DNA from 3 places in the Tissierella carlieri genome. Region 3 is predicted to be linked to each of the others. Evidence: riboswitches for the same ligand, from Rfam matches in the RefSeq annotation. Region 3 holds a riboswitch; each other region holds the start of a gene.
The links. Region 3 has a riboswitch for S-adenosylmethionine ahead of KQI38_RS01340 (homoserine O-succinyltransferase). Riboswitches for the same ligand answer to the same signal wherever they lie in the genome.
Positions count from the first base shown of each region.

Region 1: another riboswitch for S-adenosylmethionine. It lies ahead of KQI38_RS17730 (methionine ABC transporter ATP-binding protein); the one in region 3 lies ahead of KQI38_RS01340 (homoserine O-succinyltransferase).
Region 2: another riboswitch for S-adenosylmethionine. It lies ahead of KQI38_RS06605 (homocysteine synthase); the one in region 3 lies ahead of KQI38_RS01340 (homoserine O-succinyltransferase).

Region 1 covers NZ_JAHLOH010000049.1:6,249-13,673, reverse strand. Annotated here, with positions in the region: gene KQI38_RS17760 (dihydroorotase) at 1-85, opposite strand, end outside; gene KQI38_RS17755 (aspartate carbamoyltransferase regulatory subunit) at 87-515, opposite strand; gene pyrB (aspartate carbamoyltransferase) at 515-1,438, opposite strand; gene KQI38_RS17745 (spore coat protein) at 1,695-1,994, opposite strand; gene KQI38_RS17740 (hypothetical protein) at 2,010-2,216, opposite strand; gene KQI38_RS17735 (hypothetical protein) at 2,341-2,547, shown strand; SAM riboswitch class I at 2,637-2,736, shown strand; gene KQI38_RS17730 (methionine ABC transporter ATP-binding protein) at 2,835-3,839, shown strand; gene KQI38_RS17725 (methionine ABC transporter permease) at 3,839-4,483, shown strand; gene KQI38_RS17720 (MetQ/NlpA family ABC transporter substrate-binding protein) at 4,503-5,309, shown strand; gene KQI38_RS17715 (M1 family metallopeptidase) at 5,363-7,425, opposite strand, start outside.
Region 2 covers NZ_JAHLOH010000023.1:143,595-151,019, reverse strand. Annotated here, with positions in the region: gene KQI38_RS06625 (hypothetical protein) at 1-147, shown strand, start outside; gene KQI38_RS06620 (response regulator transcription factor) at 274-948, shown strand; gene KQI38_RS06615 (sensor histidine kinase) at 952-2,385, shown strand; gene KQI38_RS06610 (amidohydrolase family protein) at 2,436-4,397, opposite strand; SAM riboswitch class I at 4,585-4,683, shown strand; SAM riboswitch class I at 5,128-5,243, shown strand; gene KQI38_RS06605 (homocysteine synthase) at 5,361-6,653, shown strand; gene metF (methylenetetrahydrofolate reductase [NAD(P)H]) at 6,765-7,425, shown strand, end outside.
Region 3 covers NZ_JAHLOH010000012.1:1,651-9,075, reverse strand. Annotated here, with positions in the region: gene KQI38_RS01365 (GNAT family N-acetyltransferase) at 1-435, shown strand, start outside; gene KQI38_RS01360 (GNAT family N-acetyltransferase) at 468-629, shown strand; partial or broken gene KQI38_RS01355 (GNAT family N-acetyltransferase) at 654-1,079, shown strand; gene KQI38_RS22205 (hypothetical protein) at 1,134-1,256, shown strand; gene KQI38_RS01350 (sensor domain-containing diguanylate cyclase) at 1,398-2,981, shown strand; gene KQI38_RS01345 (RtcB family protein) at 3,010-4,224, shown strand; SAM riboswitch class I at 4,300-4,389, shown strand; SAM riboswitch class I at 4,456-4,565, shown strand; gene KQI38_RS01340 (homoserine O-succinyltransferase) at 4,792-5,682, shown strand; gene KQI38_RS01335 (homoserine dehydrogenase) at 5,682-6,911, shown strand; gene KQI38_RS01330 (aspartate kinase) at 6,928-7,425, shown strand, end outside.

The sequences.
Region 1 (7,425 bases), on a different contig from region 3:
CTATTATTCCATTTTTAATATATAAATCCCCAAGAAAATCCTTGGACTCATCTACTATTCTTGCTCCTTTTATAAGAATATCCACTCTATCCCTCCCAAGAATATATCTGATCACAATATTCACATTTGTATCTTCCCTTATCTTCATCGATTAAAACAAATCTATGGACTATTCCTCTTTCATTGGAGGTTATACATCTAGGGTTCTTACATTCAATAATTCCTTCTACTCTATCTGGCAATGATAAATTGATTTTTTCTGTAATTCTTTCATTTTCAATAATGTTTACTGTAATATTTGGGTCAATAAATCCTAACATTGCTAAATCTATATCTATAACATTTTCAATTTTAATCATATCCTTACATCCATGCTTCTTACTAGCAGCATTCATTATAAGAGCCACAGTAAAATCAGCCTCATCTAGTTTTAAATGTTTAAATATAAAAAATCCATATCCTGGTTTAATATGATCTATAACAATGCCTTTTGTAATACTATTAATATTTAACATTATTTCACCCCCAATAATTTAACGATTAAAGCCATTCTAACAAACATTCCGTATTTTGCTTGTTTAAAATACCAAGCTCTAGGGTCATTATCTACTTCCATGCTTATTTCATTTACTCTTGGAAGTGGATGAAGAATTGTTAAATCTGATTTAGCTGATTTTAACTTAACATTATCTAATATATAACTATCTTTTAGTCTTATATAATCAGCCTCATTGAAAAAACGCTCTTTTTGTACTCTAGTCATATATAGTATATCCAACTGATCTATAACTTCTTCAAGTCTTTCTACTTCTAAATAATCTAGAGCTTTTTTATCTAGAATCTCAGTCTTAATATATTCAGGAGTTTGTAATTCATTAGGGGATATTAATATAAATCTAATATTATCATATCTTGACATTGCTTTTATTAAAGAATGAACTGTACGACCAAATTTAAGATCTCCACATAGTCCTATGGTTAAATTAGAAAAGTTACCTTTTGCAACTCTAATAGTCAAAAGGTCTGTAAGTGTTTGAGTTGGGTGCTGGTGACCACCATCACCTGCATTTATTAGAGGAATATCACAAAACTGTGAACCGTATTTTGGTGCCCCTTCCTTTGGGTGACGTATAGCAATAATATCTGTGTACGCTGCAACTGTTCTTATGGTATCAGGTAAATTCTCTCCTTTAGTTACAGAACTTGAACCTGGCTCTGAAAAACCTACTATTTTTCCTCCTAGCCTAAGCATTGCAGCTTCAAAACTTAACCTAGTTCTAGTACTAGGTTCGAAAAATAATGTCCCCAAAACCTTTCCATCACAAATATGGGTAAAGTCTTCTGGTTTCTCAATAATTTCTTCTGCTAATTGAAATATCTCTTCTAGCTCTTCCACAGTAAAATCCTGTGGATCAATTAGATGCCTTCCTTTTAACATTTTAATTCCTCCTTTAACTTAGTAGCCTTTTAAAGGATTAGCGTTCGAAAAAACCTTCCAAATAGGAAGGCACAAGTATACCATAAATATTTATCTACGCTCTCCTTCCTAACCTCTCTGGATTAGATTAAAGGTATTTATATCTATAATATAATAGCATATTAAAAATAAAATGTCTATAAGTTTTATCCCAGTTGTAATTAAAAATTTTTATTTAAAAATTGAGAACTCCTTAATTTGGAGTTCTCAATACTTACTATTGCATTTGCTGATTTGTATTTGTTGTAGTTGTATTTGTACTATTAGCAGCTGATGTTAATGTGTTCTTTATTTGATTTACGTCATTTTTATTAGCTGGCGGAGCTGGCTTATAATATCCTTTTTGCTCGGCTATTTGGTATAATTGATATTGCATTTGTTCTGCTTCATTTCTTAATGTCTGTAGAGTTGATCTTAATTGTTGATTTGAACATTCCATTATAGCTGTTGTATAAGTATTTATACTAGCTTTAGCTCCTGCTAAAATATCATTTACAATATCTCTTTCTTGCATCATTTATTTTCCCTCCTCTTATAATGAATTAATTAGGTTAGTGGCAGTAGTTTTTGCGTCTGTACTTGCTTGCTGAAGCATTTGTTTTAATTGTGGATCTTGAACTTGATTTGCATAAGTTCCAAACTTACTACTCATAGTTAAGTGACCACCAGCAATTTCTTTTACACAGTTAAGTTCTTGTTGAGTTACACTATTTAAATTTACAGTATTTTTAAGTGCCATAAATACACTCCTTTCAATTTTTTTGTTCTCCTTTATTGTTTGTTAAAATAATTTTTTTATTCTTCCAAAAGATTCTTAAATATAATTAAATAAATAGGAAAAACTAAATTCAGGAGGTGTAAAAATGGAAAGAATCCCTAGTATAAAAAACAATCCTGAATTCGACATATATTACCAAAGTGAAAATCTTCAAAACACAGATTTTACAAGCTATGAAAATTTGGATTCTAGAAGACCAGATGCTTATGTAGGCTTTTCCAATGATATATTTTTATATCCACAATCCTTTTTTACTAGTTTTGATGATTTAGAATGGTACGATGAATTATAAAAAAAGGTAAAAGTAAAATTTTTTTAAATTTATAGTTGACAAAATTAAGAAATAGTATTAAAATGAATTTTAAAATCAACTGAATATAACTCTTATCGAGAGTGGCGGAGGGAATGGCCCTATGAAGCCCGGCAACCTGTATTATTACAAGGTGCTAAATCCAACGGTATTTGTACCGAAAGATGAGAGAGGAATGTAGACCTCTTTCTTCTGAAGAGGTTTTTTTATTTAGACCTCTTTAAATAAAGAGGTTTTTGTTTTAGCAATTTAAGGGGTGAATATATTAAATGATTAAAATCAATAATTTATCTAAAATATTTTTTAGTGACAAAGAGAAATTAACAGCAGTAAACAATGTAAACCTGAATATAAAGAAAGGAGAGATTTTTGGGATTATTGGATTAAGTGGCGCTGGAAAATCCACTTTAATTAGATGTTTAAATAGACTTGAGGAACCAACGAAAGGAAAAATATTTATTGATGGAATAGATCTAACAGCACTTGACAAGGAAAGTTTAAGAAAAGAGCGAAAAGAAATAGGTATGATATTTCAACATTTTAATCTATTATCTCAAAAAACTGTTTATGAAAATATAGCCTTTCCTTTACAGTTAGAAAAAATGGATTCTGAAAAAATTCATAATAGAGTTAATGAGCTTTTAGAATATGTAGATTTAAAAGATAAAAAAAACAGCTATCCTAGTCAACTAAGCGGAGGCCAAAAACAAAGAGTGGCTATCGCAAGAGCCATTGCTAATAATCCTAAAATACTTCTTAGTGATGAGGGAACCTCTGCATTGGACCCGAAGACTACAAAGTCTATATTAGAATTACTAAAAAAAATAAGAGATGAGTTAAATATAACCATAGTGATGATAACCCATCAGATGGAAGTAGTAAAGGAAATATGCGATAGAATTGCTATTATGGAAGATGGACAAGTTGTAGAAGAAAATACCGTAGAAAATCTCTTTAGAGAACCTAAGACAAAGATTGCCCAAGCCTTCATCAGCTCTTTACAAGGAAATATAGAAGAAGAAATTATAAATCCAAATGATTTTAAGGGAAATCTTATTAGATTAAGTTTTTTAGGAGATAGTGCTAAAAGACCAATTGTATCTAAAGTAATAAGAAGTTTTAATATTGATGTGAATATATTATCAGGAAATATCAACAAATTGCAATCCACTAGTGTAGGCCATCTAATATTAGAATTAATTGGAGAAGATGAAGAAATAAATAAAGCTCTTTCATTTTTAGAGAATGAAGATGTTCACGTGGAGGTGATATAATGGCTGAGTTAGTTATACCTTCTTTATTAGAAACTCTATATATGGTATTTTTCTCAACAGTATTTTCATTATTGCTAGGATTTCCACTAGGAATTCTATTGGTAATTACTGAAAAAGATAATATCTGGGAAAAGCCTACGTTTAACAAGATTTTAGGGAGTATTATAAATGTAATGAGATCTATACCTTTCATTATTCTAATGATTTTAGCATTTCCTATCTCAAAGCTTATAGTTGGTACAAAAATAGGTACAACAGCAACTATAGTACCTTTGTCCCTAGCTGCAGCTCCTTTCGTAGCTAGAGTTATGGAAGGGAGTTTAAAGGAAATCGACAGGGGTGTAATTGAATCTAGTCTCGCTATGGGGGCTACAGTTCAACAAATTGTTGGAAAAGTTCTTATTCCAGAGTCACTTCCTTCTATAGTGTCCGGAGTAACCTTAACTATAATAAATCTAATTGGATATTCGGCCATGGCAGGTGCTATAGGAGGTGGTGGATTAGGTGATCTAGCTATTCGTTTTGGACTATATAAATGGCAAAAAGATGTAATGTTTGTAGCCCTTGTAGTCATTATAATTTTAGTTCAAGGAGTACAACTTTTAGGTAACTATATTTCTTTAAAAATAAATAAAAATAAATAAAATAAATGGGGGAATTAAATTGAAAAAATTATTATCACTTGTATTAATTGTCGTATTATCATTATCAGTTTTAGCAGGCTGTAGCTCTAAGCCTTCCGAAACGAACAAAATTAAAATAGGTGTATCTCCAGACCCACATGCTAAATTAGTTAGTTTAGTTGTAGATGATCTGAAAAAAGAAGGAATTGAAATTGAAATAATTGAATTCGCAGCAGACTATGTAACGCCAAACCTATCTCTTAATGATGGAGATATAGATGCTAATTTCTTTCAGCATGAACCTTATTTCAATGATTTTAAAGCAAAACAAAACTTAGACTTAGTCTCTTTAGGAAAAATTCATGTAGAGCCAATGGCATTATACTCTTCTAAATATAAATCTATAGATGAAATACCAGATGGTGCTGTAATAGCTATACCAAATGATACAGTAAATGGTGGTAGAGCTTTACTTTTACTCGAAGCTAATGGATTAATCAAACTAAAAGATGATGTTGGATATGCAGCTAACGAAAAAACTGATATAGTAGATAATCCTAAAAACATTAAATTTAAGGCTCTTGAAGCTGCTTTCCTTCCAACAACTTTAGATGATGTCGATGGCGCTATAATTAACGGTAACTATGCCCTTGAGGGAGGACTTAATCCTGTAAAAGATGGTCTTTTGATTGAAGGCGGAGAATCACCTTATGCTAATCTTATAGCCGTAAGAACTGGAGAAGAAACACAAGATAAATTCGTTAAATTATTGAAAGCATTACAGTCTGAAAAGGTAAAAAAATATATAGAAGAAAATTATGATGGTGCTGTAGTTCCAGCATTTTAAAGAAATAGAGGCAAGGTAAACTTGCCTCTATTAATAAATTTGTATTATAGAAATTATTTACTTGATTTGTATTTTCCTTGGATCTCTATATCTTTTGTATCTATTATAAACTGCTTATCATGGCTGTACATTGGATTATATTTATAAATTGAAATATCGTATATAATATAACCTTCTCTTACTTCTATCCCATTATTTATATTATTTTTTTCTACAGCAGTATTCTCATACAAGAATATTACCTGTACTAATTTTTCTCGATTGTTAGGATTTTCAGCTATAAAAGTTCCTGTAATATTTTCATTTTTAATGGATATCCCTTCTATATCAATAGTTTCTCCATCTAACTTTATAGGTAATTCAGAGCTCATTTCTTTAATCACACTATGCTTATTTGGATATCCAATTAAAATTAAATTACCCTGTTTATCTGTTTCAGTTATATTTTTTTCTTCTTTAACCTTCATTTGTAAGTCGAATCTACCTGTGCCATCCTTTATTAACATTTGGGTAAACTGCTCGAATTTAGTTAGGTCTTCTTCACTTAAATATTCTGGTTTTACTATTATTACATCTTCCCCTTCTAAGGCTCTAAGAGCTATACTGCCTATGATCAATCCATTTCTCTTTTCTGATTCCTTCAAATAACGCTTCTCCTGATTTAGATAATAGACATCTCGTTCCTCTTGTGTTAATTCAATATCCTCTGGATAATAGTTGGGTTGTGTTACTGCAGACTCCATAGAAATCTTTATATCTTTCCCTGCAACTTCTTCTATTATATTTAATAATCCCTCTATGGTTGCATTTTTGAACTCATTTCTTTCATAATAAGTCCTTAATATTTTTATAAATTTTTCTTCACCTACTTTTTGTTTGAGAGATTCAAAGAAGGCAGGTCCCCTTCTATATATAGCTTCTCCATAATCTCCCCAATCCTTAAACTGGTCTACATTACTATTTAACGGTAATAAAGTTGATGGATATATTGAATTTCGTATAGCAGAATCAATTCCGTTTTGATGATTTTTTCCATATTCTTTTTCAAAGTAGTAAGCAGTAGTAAATACTGTTAATGATTCATCTAAAAAAGGCTCCTCAAATTCATTATTTCCAACTGCTACATACCACCATTGATGAATAGTTTCATGAACTGCTGCTTCTATTAGGAATGAAGCACTTTCTTCTATATTAATATCTTCCATATCCCAGTATCTTCCCATTTGTATTGCTTGAGGGTATTCCATAGCTCCCCCACCTAAATATGTTTCTGCTATCCTCAGTTCATCATAAGGGTACTTCCCTATGGTTTTATTCATAAACCTTACGGTCTTAACTACTTCATCTAATAATATATCTGCAGTCTTACTATCTTTTTTGCCCTCCTCCAAGATATGGTAGTTACTGACTTTAATTCCATCTACTTCCTTAGTCTCTACTTTATATTTATCACTCATAAAAATAACAAAATCTCTAACCTTTTCAGCTCTTATAACTATAGTCTTATTTTCACCATTTTCTTTCTCCTCTATTATGGTTCCTGTTGGCGCTGCTACCATCCTCTTAGGTACAGTAAGCTCTACATCATAATTTGAAATATCACTATAGTTGGACTCTCCTATTGTATGGAATGGATTTTCATCCCATTTCTTATCCTTGTCATTATAGACAGATAGGATCGGATACCAATTTGTCAAGGAATAAACTCCTTCTAAGTGATGTAGGCGATGATGTCCCTCGGGAATTTTTACAGCGAATCCAATTTTAACTTCTATCTTCTCACCTTTTTTTAATGGTTCTTCCATATTTATTTTTAGTATTTGATTCTCATCTGTATATTTAGTTTTTTTATCATTAATATAAACCTGTTTTATCTTAATATTACCCTTCTGTTCCTCGGTTAACTTAGGCATTTCCTCCCCCTCCATTAGATACATACCACCTATAGCTGGTAATGTCTCATAGGATTCATAGGAATTGGGATAAAGATGAAACACTAGACTATTTAAGTCTGTATTATAATTATTAGTAAAAATAACTTTCTGCTCTCCCTCCACAGTATGATCCTCAGTATTTAAAATAATGTTCATTTCATACTGAGTTAGATTACCTAAGT
Region 2 (7,425 bases), on a different contig from region 3:
GAGCAGTGGTATTTAAATAAGTGGATTGTAATTAGTGAAGATGGAAAAGAGATGTTTGATGCTATGGAAATAAATAAGATGAAAGGTGTATTAACAACGGAAAAGATGATATATCAAAAATACTATATTAAATATAGTGATGATTGATTTAATATAAGTATAGACATTGATGGTGGGATAAATTTAAGATACAATTAAAATGAGTATAATAAAATATAGTTATACTCATTTTAAAGTGCTTATATAATCATTACGAAGATTAGGGTGAGTATAATGAGTAAAAAAATATTGGTAGTTGAAGATGAATATTCAATCAATGATATCTTAACTATAGCATTAATAGATGAAGGATATGAGGTCAAAAGTGTATTTAATGGTAGATCTGCATTAGATGCAATAAAAAGTTTTAATCCAGAGTTGGTCTTATTAGACCTTATGCTACCAGATATAGATGGTTTTGAAATATGCAGAGAGATATCAAATAATTATTTGGTGATTATGATTACAGCTAGAGATAATATCTTTGATAGGATTGTTGGATTAGAATTAGGAGCAGATGACTATATTGTAAAGCCATTTGAAATAAGGGAAGTTATAGTTAGAATAAAAGCATTGTTTAGAAGCTTAGAAAAAGATAAATCCTCATTTACTGAACAGATAATGAGATTAAAAGGAGATATAGAGGTAGATATAATGGGGGAAAGGGTATTTAAGAATGGAAAAGAGATAGAGCTAAAGAGGCAAGAGTCTAAACTATTTTTCTATTTACTTAATCATAGAAATCAAGTATTTTCACGACCAGAACTTCTAGATAGAGTGTGGGGATATGATTATTATGGAGATGCTAGGACAGTGGATGTACATATTAGAAGGATCAGAGCTAAATTAAAAATGCCTGGAGATACCATCATAGAAACTGTATTTGGTACAGGCTATGTTATGAGGTAGAAGATGTTAAGAACTATTAAAGGTAAAATTACAGTAGGTATTGTATTTATTAGTATAATTGTGCTTATTCTAATTAATTTGATTATATGGGGAATATTTGAAAATAATTTACAAACCTTCATTATAAATGATATGGAGAAGATAAGGGACATTGTTTTTTCTGAAATAAAGAGACAATATCCTATTAGCAGTGAAAAAAATAGTTTAAATAATAAAAATGAGATATGGTCTGTCTTAAATACTGTCAGTAAACAATATGATATATATTTGTCTATGAATTATTTTGAAGATAATTTCAGACAATTCGCTGGGGAATTGCTAGAGGAGGAAAGTGTAGAAAATATAGTTCTAGATAGCGATAAAAAATCATCATTATTATATATTCACAACCAAAAAATAAAATTATATGCTACTTATTCTTACCCTATTTATATTGAGGATGATTACATAGGGATTTTTGCATTTCAAAAAAATTATTTAAATGAATACAATAATAATGTTAATTTGATGATAAGGATTATATTTATTCAACTCATCCTATTTATAGTGATGATTCTAGTCAATTATATTTGGCTGAAGAAAACAACAGATCCTTTAAACGATTTAGCAACGGCCATGACTTTTATAGGACAAGGTAAGTTTTCTAATGGATTAAAAACTAGGAATAATGATGAGATAGGCATACTGATCGATCATTTTAATAAAATGGAAGATCAAATAATGGAGCAGATGAGATATCTACAGTTAGAAAAGAAAAAGATAGAAGAATTGGAGAAAGAATCTAGGGATTTCTTCAATTATGCAACTCATGAAATGAAAACTCCTATTACTTCAATTTTAGGATATACTCAATTATTGCAAAAAGGAAACCTAGACAAGGAAGTAACGGAAAGAGCTTACAGCAGGATTATAGCTGAATCTGAAAGAATGTATAAGCTTATTCAAAATATGTTAGTTGTTGCTAGATGTGAACAATTAGAGGAATATGAACCAGAAAGTTTTAACATTAAAGAATTATTAGCTAAAATAATCTATGAGTTTGAGCTAACTTTTAATAAGCAAAAAATTAATATCTGCTTTGATTGTGATGATACTATAATTTTTGCTATAAAGGAAGAGGTACGGACTATAATTAAGAATTTGATTGACAATGGAATTAAGTATAGTCAAGATGGAAAGATAAGCATTAAATGTAAATCTGAAGATTATGTCTGTATTATTGTAGAGAATAAAATTTTACCTATTCCAAAGGAAATAAGAGAAAAACTTTTAGAGCCATTTATTAAATATAATTATGGAGAACATACTCAGATGAGCTCAGGGTTAGGATTATTCATTTGTAAAGAATTAGCTGAAAAGAACAAAGCATATATTGACTATAAAATTTACGAAGATAGAATTTGTTTTAGAGTTAAGTTTATCAATATAGAACAATAAATAATAGGGAAAATCTATAGATTTTCCCTATTATTTTAATGATTATATCGTTATTTTTTTCGTTTAAGTCCTAATAATACTAAAACTATTATTAGAGCTGAAACACCGTATACAATAAATATAGTTTTATTATTTTTTGATGGAGATTCTTTTGATTCTGTTGGCTTTTCATCATCACTATGTTGAAAAGCTTCTCTAGCATCGTCTTTTGTCGCAATTAGTTTTAAATCCAATAAGTTTTCAGATTGATTTATTTCATAATCCTCATTTAACAATATATTGAGATCTTCAAGAGAAATATAGGTGTTTTCTTTATATATAATTGGTTCACCTATTAATTGCAATTCTTTTTCTCTTAAATTAGCCTTTCTACTTCCAATTTCTAAATTTAATATATTTCCGATATTTATACTACCATCTATTGAGTTTTCAACTGGAATATTTAGTGTTTCAAAGGTTTCTCTTATAGGAAGATATATTTTATCATCAATTTTATATATTTTTTCCATAGACACTTCTTCTTTATCATCTACTTTGATTTTGAAGTCAATAGGTTCATTATCAGGAGTTTTGTCTACAAAGTAGGATTTCACAGGTTTTCCAGGTTTTACTCCTTTAACTATACCATCTTTATTTTTTACGATAACCCCATTGACGAGTACATATTCGATTCCAACTGAAGGAGCACCAGAATCTTTTACAGTAGATTTGTCTATTATTGTATCTGGATTGAATATAGTAATATCTGCATCTCCTCCAACTTCTATTCTACCCTTATATTTCATAGAAGGAGCGGAACTTTCCATTCTTTTAGCAGGGAGGTAAGATACTTTCTTTATTGCATCCATTATAGATAATACTTTTTCTTCTCTAACATATTTACCAAATACACGGCTATAAGTTCCAGCGCCTCTAGGATGATTATTATAGCTTGGCTCTATGATAGTATCACTTCCTATCATAGTGTCAGGGTCTTTTAAGAGCATTATAAGTTCTGATTCAGGCATGGAACCATGGGCGGCAACTAATAGATGTTGCTGACGATACCTATCGAATGTATCTTTTGTAATTCTAATATCTGTACCGCCTATCTGTAAATCTTCATAAGTGATTTTGAACCTATCTTGCCAGCCTGGACGGAAACGAGCTGAATCTATATAGGTTGCCCAATAGTCATATGGATAAAAACAAGTTGTAATATCCAAGCCTTCCTCCTTAGCCTTTTTTACCATATCCAAAGCCTTGTCCATAACAAAAGTACCGCCTGTACTGTTGATATGCATAATATGGATTATAGCGCCAGTTTCTTTTCCATAATCTATTACTTCTTGAATGCCATCTAAGCCTTTTTCTTCATCTGAATGTCTTAAATGATAGAAGGTAGGTAGATTATATTCCTTAGCTAAATTTAATAGTGGAATAACTTCATTTTTTACTCCAGGTACATATTCAAAGCTAAAAGAAATGCCTAATGCACCGGCTTCAACATTTTTTCTTACAACATCTACTAATTTTTGTATATCCTCTTCCTTAGTTACTTCAGTATCTACGCCATATCCTACAATAGGCCATCTATGTCTTGTAACAAAAGATGAAGCCCCAAAGTTAGCCAATACTCCATTTTTTTCCCAAGCTCTATACCAAGAGACAGCATCCTCGGTACCACCATGCATAGCTAGATTGCTAGTTACACCATCCAATACCTTTAACTCTATACCCACAGAGTTTGGATCATATGATATAAGGTCTACAAATCCAGGAGAAATAACAAGACCATCTGCATCAATTACTTTTTCTCCTTTCAATTCTTCCTTGGTTATTTTTTCTACCTTAGAACCAATTATTCCAATATTATAATCCTTAAGTTCGTGATCCGTAGATGGATTATAAACAGTTCCACCTTTTATGACTATGTCATATATAATCGGGTTATCGGCAAAGGTTTGAACGGGTATTATATTTAACAACATAATAATTGATAATGATAAAAAAATTACTCTTTTGAGATTCACTTGCACACTTCCTCTCTTTTTTAAATAGCTTGTCTCATAATGTAATATTTTATCATAAAGAAAAGAAGAAGTCTTTACAAAACAAAGACAATTAATGGAATTCAATTATTAAAAATAAAATTAAATATATAAAACAACTATTGACATCTATTTCATTATCTAATATAATTAGCTTAATTTAAAATTAGACTTATCAAGAGAGGTGGAGGGAAAGGCCCTATGAAACCCAGCAACCAGTATTAATTACATGGTGCTAAATCCTACAGCATTAGCTGAGAGATAAGATTTCGATTATTTTACCTCTTTTTAGCTAAAGAGGTTTTTTTATGACCTAACTTAGCGAACGATAGTGAGCTTTAGTAGGTCAAACGCAATGAGCACCAAATCTATACGAGCGTAGCGAGTAAATAGATTTGAGTTGCGAAACTGCGGGAAATGACCTAACTTAGCGAACGATAGGTCCTAGCGGACACCACTGAATTATGCCCTACGGGGTAGATAAGGGTTGTGAGCTTTAGTAGGTCAAACGCACCATTTGCTTCGCTCATTTCTACGTTCACTAGCGTTCACTTCGCTGTCCGTTTTGTCTGCAACTCGCATATATATGCTCGTTGGACAAAAAGGCAATGAGCACCAAATCTATACGAGCATAGCGAGTAAATAGATTTGAGTTGCGAAACTGCGAAAAAATTATGGATAAGTATAATTTTAAAAATTCAATAATTTAATATTCTTATCAAGAGAGGTGGAGGGAAAGGCCCTGTGAAACTTCGGCAACCTTCAGATTAATCTGAAAAGGTGCCAAATCCTACCCTAAGTTCAATCGAACTTAGAGAAAGATGAGAAGGTGTTTGCATACTGTTATGAGTGTAATCTCCTTTCATCTAATATTAAAAAATTAGGAAAGGAGGTTTTTTATTATCTAGTAGCAAATAAATTTTATTGAATAAAGGAGAGATTATAATGAGTGAAAGAAAATTAAAATTTGATACATTACAAGTACATGCAGGACAGGAAGTTGATAAAACTACTGGATCTAGGGCAGTGCCTATATACCAAACTACATCCTATGTTTTTGACAGTGTTGAACATGGAGCAAATCTATTTGCATTAAAAGAAGAAGGATATATTTATACAAGAATAATGAACCCAACAACTGATGCCTTTGAAAAGAGAATAGCAGCATTAGAAGGGGGAGTTGGAGCATTAGCCGTTGGTTCTGGTTCAGCTGCCATTACTTATGCAATTTTGAATATTGCTGGTGTTAGAGATGAGATAATATCAGCAAGTACATTATATGGAGGCACTCATACTTTGTTTTCTACAACTTTACCAAAGTTAGGTATAAATACAGTTTTTGTTGATCCAGATGATCCAGAAAACTTTAGAAAGGCTATAAATGAGAATACTAAGGCAGTTTATATAGAAAGTATAGGAAATCCTGGAATAAATCTTATTGATATTGAGGCTGTGGCTAAGATTGCACATGAAAACAATATACCTTTAATTATAGATAATACATTTGGTACACCGTATCTCATAAGGCCTATAGAATTTGGAGCAGATATTGTAGTTCACTCTGCAACAAAATTCATTGGAGGTCATGGGACCTCAATAGGAGGAGTAATAGTTGATTCTGGAAAATTTAATTGGCTAAATAACCCTAAGTTTCTAGGATTCAATACACCTGATCCAAGCTATCATGGTTTAGTATATGCAAGAGATATTGGAGAAGCGGCTTATATTGTAAAAGCTAGGGTACAGCTTTTAAGAGATACTGGTGCAGCCCTAAGTCCATTCAATTCGTTCTTATTCTTACAAGGACTTGAAACTTTATCATTGAGAGTTGAAAGGCATGTGGCTAATGCAAAAAGAATAGCTGAGTTTCTATACAAACATCCTTTAGTTTCTTGGGTAAATTATCCTAGCTTAGAAGGAAATAAATACAACTATCTTGCTAAGAAGTATTTTCCTAAAGGAGCAGGGTCTATATTTACGTTTGGAATAAAGGGTGGAGTTGAAGAAGGAAAGAGATTTATAGAATCACTAGAGATATTTTCACACCTTGCAAATGTGGCTGATGCAAAATCTCTTGTCATTCATCCGGCTAGTACTACACATTCACAGCTAAATGAGGAAGACCAAATAAAAGCAGGTGTTGCTCCAGACTTAATAAGATTATCAATAGGAATAGAAGATGTAGAGGATTTAATAGAAGACATTGAGCAAGCACTTGAGAGAGCAGTAAGATCTTAAAGCAGCACATATTATAGACAAATTGCTAGAACTTCAAGAGTTTTAGCAATTTGCCTAATAATTATCTATATAAAATTGAAATATTATAATGAGATATTAAAGGAGGCAAATATGAATATAAAACAATTATTTGATAAGAAAAACTTAGTTTTTTCCTTTGAGATATTCCCCCCTAAGCCTGATTATCCAATAGAGACAGTATATGATACCATAGAAGAATTAAGTGTTTTAAATCCTGATTATATAAGTGTTACATATGGAGCAGGGGGTAGTGTTAACAACAACAGAACCTGTCAGTTATCACATTTAATGAAGGATAGATATAATATTGAATCTTTAGCACATTTAACTTGTATAGGTTCTAGTAAAGAGTATATGGATTGTGTACTAGAAGAACTAAAAGAGAAAGGTATAAATAACATATTAGCCCTAAGAGGTGATATTGGAAGCATAGGAGTAGGAGAGTTCAATAACTCTCAAGAACTTATACAATATATAAAACAAAGTGGAGATTTTGGAGTAGCTGCCGCTTGCTATCCTGAGGGACATATAGAAAGCAAAAAAGATATTGATAAAGATATTAGAATACTTAAATTAAAGGAAGAGGCTGGTGCAGATTATTTTATTTCTCAACTTTTCTTTGATAACTCCTATTTCTATAATCTCTTAGATAAGGCAGAACAAAAAGGAATTAAAGCTCCAATACAGGCAGGAATTATGCCAGTAATAAATAAAAAGCAAATAGAAAGAGTAATCTCCCTTTGCGGAGCTT
Region 3 (7,425 bases):
TCTTTTGAAGAATATAGAGGTTTATTTAAATGGTTGATTAATTCTTATGAAACTGGTTTTGAGGGAGATTTTAAATATTCTTTTGCAATCTTTTTAAAAGAGACAGGTAAATTTATTGGTTGGTGTGGAGTTGGAATTCTGGATTGCTTCTATCCAGAGAAGGAGATATATTATTTGATTGGGCAAGATTACTGGGGACATGGATATGCTACTGAAGCCATGACTGCATTGATTCACTATTGTTTTAATACAATAGGGCTTCAAAAAATTATTGCCTTAGCAAAACCAGAAAATATGGCCTCAAATAGAGTAATACAAAAGCTTGGATTTAAATTTCAGTACTTTGTTAGTGGTCTACCTGAAGAGTTTGATTTTTACAATGGAGAACCCTATTATTCTCTTACAAAAGAGGAATATTTAAAGATTAAAAAGTAGGTGTATTTAATAATAAGGGAGGAGTAATAATTATGTCTAAAAGTAAAATTACGAGTTATGAAGAGATAAGCTCAAAAAATGTCTTTACAATAGATTGTAAGGATATAGTATTAAGAGAATTTAGATTAGAGGATTTGGATGAGTTATATGATCTTACATTACAGCCTGAAATAACAGATTATTTACCTGATTGAAAATCAACAAAGGAACAGCGTAAGGAATGGTTAATAGATTTTCATATAAAAAGTAATAAAGAATTTTTAGAAACTGTTCCTAATATTCAGAACCAGTTACTATTTTTAGGTATCATATTAAAGGAAACGAATGAGTTTATTGGGTGGTGTTGTACAGGTTTAAAAGATGAATTGCCACCACCCAATAGAGAGATAGCCTATGCTATTTCAAAGAATTATAGATCTAAGGGATATACAACTCAGGCGGCACAAGGATTAATAAGGTGTTTATTTGAAAATACTAATATTGAGGTGCTAAACGCAATAGCGCTAACACATAATATACCTTCAAATAGAGTAATTCAAAAATGTGGATTTAGCTATATAAGTAGTATTGAGATTGAAAATGAAGAATTCCACTATTATAAACTTAGTAAAAGTGAATGGAGAAATAAGAATAAAGAATATTAATCAGATTAGCTTTTCTTAAATAATAAACTTTAAAGAAAAATAGAAGAATATTTATTGAAAAGAGATGATCTTACAGTCTTATTTATTACTCATAAAGTGAACGAAGATTTTACTAAATATTATGATGATATAATAAGATTTGAAGAAGGTAGATTAGTAGCTTTAAACATTAGCTAGAGAATGCTCCAGTCTTTATAGGCTGGAGCATTTCTTTAATATTCGAATAATTTTATATAACGAGTTACAACTATTATAACAGTTATGATACAATGAAATTATAAATAGGAAGGTAATTAGTGAGCCGAAAGGATGGTCCAATTGAAAAAGCGGATACATAAATTGATTGACAGAATTGATAGCCTGGAGAGAGTAAGAAAACTATATATTTTTTTACTTATCTTTTCCATAGCTTCTTTACTGGTTATTTTGAATTATTCTTACATATCTACATTTAAGGATGTAAAAGTATTATATGCCCAATATACTAAAGATCGCATTATAGATATAAAGAAGGATTTTCTTAGGGATTCAGTCAATAATATGATAAATAATATTGAGCAAACACAAGTTGAGATAATGGAAGTAAATAGAAATCGTATAAATAGAGCTACTAAAGTTATAGAAGAATATTATAGATCAGAAAAAGAAGATTTTTTAGAGAAAGTCATTGACTACTTTGATACAGGAACTATCAAAGAGGCTTTCGATATATTTATATTAGATAGATCTACAGATAAAATTTTATACCAGAATAATATAGGCCATATGGAGGATACAAGAGATGTCTATGATTATATTGATGATTTAAAGAAAAAGGCTATAACGTATAATGAAGATGATTATGGAAAATATTATATTTTTTATGGAGTTACTAAAGATTACATAAAACATGCAACTACAGAATCTATAAAGAAACGAATACATAGTGATAGCTTTGAAAATGATGCTTATATTTGGATTAATGAGATTGTGAATTATGATGGTGGAGACAATTATGCCATTCGCCTCATCCATCCAAACTTAAAAGACACAGAAGGTACGTATTTATCTACAAAGACTCAAGATATTGAAGGTAATTATCCTTACCTAACAGAACTCAACGGAATTAAAGAAAATGGGGAAATATATTTTACCTATTTTTTTAAAAAGAAAACACGTGACGAAGTTGCTGAAAAATTAACTTATGCAAAGTTATATAAAGAATATAATTGGATTATTGCAATGGGTGTTTATTTTGATGACATTCAACCTTATATAGATGAAATTTCTGAGGATGGTGATAAAGCTATTTCTAAAATGACTGCATTAGTAGGAGTTTTATCACTTGGATTGATCCTTATAGGAATTTTAATAGTATTAATTTTAGAACATTGGTATTATCAAAATTCTAATAAAGAATTAAGAGAAAAATTAAATATAGATGAACTCACTAAGGCTTTTAATAGGAGAGCTGCCACAAAAAAGCTGCAAGAAACATTTTATTTATTTAAAAGATATAATAATGTTTTTGCCGTTGTTATCTTTGATATAGATGATTTCAAAAAAATAAACGATAGTTACGGACATGATGTAGGGGATAGAGTTTTAAGAAATCTTGTAGAAATCATAAATAAATCTACAAGAAAAACAGATTTTCTTTGTAGATGGGGAGGAGAAGAATTCCTTCTTATTTGTGAAGGGCTGAAAGAAGAACATTTAGATTCATTTACAGATAAGATTTTAAGAGATATAGAAAATTTTGAGTATGAGGACCAAGGCGAAAAATACCATATAACTATCTCAATAGGTGCTTCTTATTTTAATAAAGATGATGAAGATTTTTCATCTGTAGTTAAAAGAGCAGATATGGCCTTATATAAATCTAAGAAAGAAGGAAAGAATAGAGCCACACTTGATATATGATAATATGATTAAAGAAGGATGTGACTAAATGGAATTACAAGGAAGATATAATATTGCCAAGATATTTACTGATAATCTTGAAGACGGAGCAAAGGAGCAAATACTTGATTTGTTAAATCAAGATTTCATCCAGGATTCAAAGGTTCGAATAATGCCAGATGTTCATCAAGGTATGGGTTGTGTAATTGGATTTACAGCTGATATGGGGGATAAGGTGATACCCAATATTGTTGGAGTTGATATAGGATGTGGAATGCTTACTGTAGAACTTAGAGATATAGACATAGACTTACCAAGGTTAGATGATATAATAAACAAAAAGATTCCTTCTGGAAAATCTACACATAATGAAAGAAAGTTTAAATTTGATAAATTAAAGGATTTGTATTGCCTTAGAGATTTGAAGGATACTAAAAGAATTGAAAGAAGTATAGGAACTCTCGGGGGTGGCAATCACTTTATTGAAATCGGAGTAGATAGCAACAACAATAAATATTTAGTAATCCATTCAGGCAGCAGAAACCTAGGTAAGCAAGTGGCAGAGATATATCAAAGACTAGCAATAGATTTATGTAGCGGCAAGGGTGATTATTTTATTAAAAGAGAAGAAATAATTGCTCGCTATAAAGCAGAAGGCAGAAGAAAAGAAATAAAGAAGGTTCTTGAAGAGTTAGAAAAGGACTATGCAGAACTTCAGCCTAAATATCCCAAGGCTTTGTGCTATTTAACTGGGGAGCATAGAGAAAAGTATTTAAATGATATGAGGATATGTCAAGAATATGCAAGTTTAAATCGTGAAGTAATGTCAGATATTATTCTTAAAAACTTACTTGGAAAAGAGCTAAGTGAATTTAACTATTTTGAGACTATTCATAACTATATTAATTTCAAGGATAATATCATTAGGAAGGGTGCCATAGCAGCCTATAAAGGTGAAAAAGTTCTAATTCCTATAAATATGAGAGATGGTTCCATAATCGCCATTGGAAAGGGTAATCCTGAATGGAATTATTCAGCTCCTCATGGAGCAGGAAGGCTTATGAGCAGAAATGTTGCAAAGGAGGCTGTCACTTTAGATGAGTTTAAAAAGAGTATGGAAGGAATTTATTCTACATCCATAAGTGAACATACTTTAGATGAATCACCATTTGCATATAAAGCGATTGAAGAAATATTAAATAATATTACTGAAACTGCTGAGGTCATTGACATAATAAAGCCAATTTATAATTTCAAAGCATAAGAATTAATAAAAGATATTTTTTCATTGACATATTTAATCCTCTGTGTTAATATCATTTTAACAATTTAATAGTATTGCTTATCAAGAGTTAGGGTAGAGAATTAGCTCTATGACCCTACGCCAACCTGCCATTTGGCAAGGTGGTTCTGCTAATGGCGATAAGAGAGATTTCATAGAAAATCGACCTTCTTAGCATTAGCTAAGAAGGTTTTTTAATTACAACTTAATATTTTCTTATCTAGAGAGGTGGAGGGACTGGCCCGATGAAACCCAGCAACAATTTTAAGCTATATAGTTTAAAAAATGTGCTAATTCCTGCGGTGAAAACTGAGAGATAAGAGGCGGAATCTATATCTTTTTGCATTATAAATCCCTTCTTATCTTAGAAAGGGATTTTTTAATTATAAAAAGGAGGATTAGAAAATGAAAAAAACTAGAATTAGTGATTTCCATGTTAACAACTGTCAGGGGAGAGTTTAGAACTTACATGCATGAGGAGGGATATTTAGTTCTGAGAATATTGGAGATATAATAAAAGCTTTTGAAATAGGATTAGGAGGGTAAGACATGGGATTAGTAATTGATATAAATATTTCAGCCATAGATTTACTTAGAAAGGAAAATATAGATATTAATTCTAAAAGTAAATCTGAAGATTTGCCAAAAGTATTAGTATTAAATTTAATGCCAAATAAATTAGATACGGAGTTTCAACTGTTAAAATTACTAGGAAACAGCTTTATAGATATACAGGTAGATTTTTTATATACAGAAACATATAGGTCTAAGAATACAAATCTAAGTTATCTAGAGAAAGTTTATAAAACATTAGGTGAAATAAAAAATATAAATTATGATGGAATGATAATAACTGGCACCCCTTTGGAATTTGTAGATTTTAATGAGATATCCTACTGGAAAGAGTTGAAAGCTATAATAGATTATTCTAATGAGTATATTAAGTCTACTATCTATCTATGTTGGGCAGCAGTAGCAGGATTATATCACAATTATAAGATACCTAGGCATACAACAGATAAAAAGGTAGCAGGGATATTCAGCCATGAGATTGTAAATATAAACTCCCCACTATTTGAGAGATGTGGAGAAAAGATACTTTCTCCGCATTCTAGGTATTTTGAGATTAAAGAAGAAGATATAAAAGATATAGAAGAATTAGAAGTTTTATCAAAATCAAATGATGCTGGGATATACATAGTAGCTGGAAGAAAAGGGAAACAGATATATATTACAGGCCATCCAGAGTATGATAGGTATACTTTATACAATGAATATAGAAGAGATAGAGATAAAGGATTATCACCAGATTTACCTAAGAATTATTTTCCTAATGATGATTTTACTCTAATACCTGAAAATACATGGAGCGGCTATTCGCAAATTTTAGTAGATAACTGGATAAGATATTATTTAATACAAAAGGAGGGGGAAAATTAATGTTGAATATTGGCTTATTAGGATTGGGAACAGTGGGAATAGGTATTGTACAGATACTAGAAGAAAGAAAGAAGTATCTAGAGAAGCTAATAAAACAAGAAATTAGCATATCTAAGATTTTGGTAAAGGATATAGATAAGAAGAGAGATATTGAAATAGATAAAGAGAAACTAACCACCGATATTTACGAAATAATTGAAGATGATAATATTGATATAATTATTGAAGTTTTGGGAGGTTTAGATAACCCATATTATTATATAAAAGAAGCATTAAATAAAGGGAAGGATGTAATAACAGCTAATAAAGCTGTGGTTGCAAAACATCTGGAAGAGTTAACAAATTTAGCGAAAGCAAAGAATAAATCTTTTTTATACGAAGCTAGTGTAGGTGGTGGCATCCCTATTATAAAACCATTAAAAGAGCAGGTAAATATAAACCAAATACAAGAAATAAGAGGCATATTAAATGGAACATCTAATTATATACTGACAAAGATGATATCAGAAAACTTGGATTTCCAGGAAGCATTAGAAACAAGTCAAAGGTTAGGGTATGCAGAGGCAAATCCTACTGATGATATTGAAGGTTATGATACTAGAAGAAAACTTAGGATTTTATCTACTATTGCATTTAAAGACAAGATAGGTGAAGAAGATATTTCATGTTATGGAATTAATAGTATAAACTTTAGTGATATAAAGAATATAAAATCAATGAGTTGTACAGTTAAGTTATTAGGTACAGCAATTGTAAATGATAATAAGTATTATGCTTCTGTGGAGCCAGTTATAATGAGCCAAAATTCTTATTTTAGTAAAGTTGATGATGCAAATAATTTGGTTTCTTTTATAGGAGATAATGTAGGAGAATTAAGATTCTTTGGAGAAGGTGCTGGAAGATTTCCTACAGCTAATGCAGTATTAAGTGATTTAATAGATATTACGTCCAATACCTATCAAAGAAATTGTTCTTTAGAAAATAGTGAGTTAAATAACATTAATCAATTATATCGAGGCAAATATTATATGAGAATTAATGTGAAGGAGGATACCAAGGTTAAAATAGAAAAATATATAATTGATAATGAAATTATAGAAGATATGATTGAAAAGAAGGATAGCATTGCATTTACCACTAAATTGATATCAAAAAAGAAATTAGAAAAATTAATTGATATATTTATGATAGATTCTAAGAATTATTTTGTGGCAAGGCTAGAAGTGTAAAAAAGGACGTGATTTCATGATTGTTCAGAAATATGGTGGTAGTTCAGTAGAAACCACTGAAAAGATTATTCAAGTTTCTAAAAAGATAATTGAAAGAAAGAAATCTACTAAGGACATTATAGTTGTAGTTTCAGCTATGGGAAAGAGTACAAATAGACTTATTGAGTTGGCTAAAGAAATAACTTTGAATCCATTGGATAGAGAGTTGGATGTTTTATTGTCAACAGGAGAGCAACAATCAATAGCTTTACTTTCCATTGCATTAAATAATTTAGGATGCAAAGCTGTTTCATTAACAGGAGTTCAAGGTAGAATAAATACTGTAGGAAACTATACTAGGGCAAGTATAGCAGGCATTGAGGACGATTTAATAAAAAAATATTTAGAAGAAGGAAATGTAGTAGTTATAGCAGGCTTTCAAGGAATTAATGAAAATGGAGATATCACAACATTAGGAAGAGGGGGCTCAGACACCACTGCTGTAGCATTAGCAGCTAAATTCAATTGTCCTTGT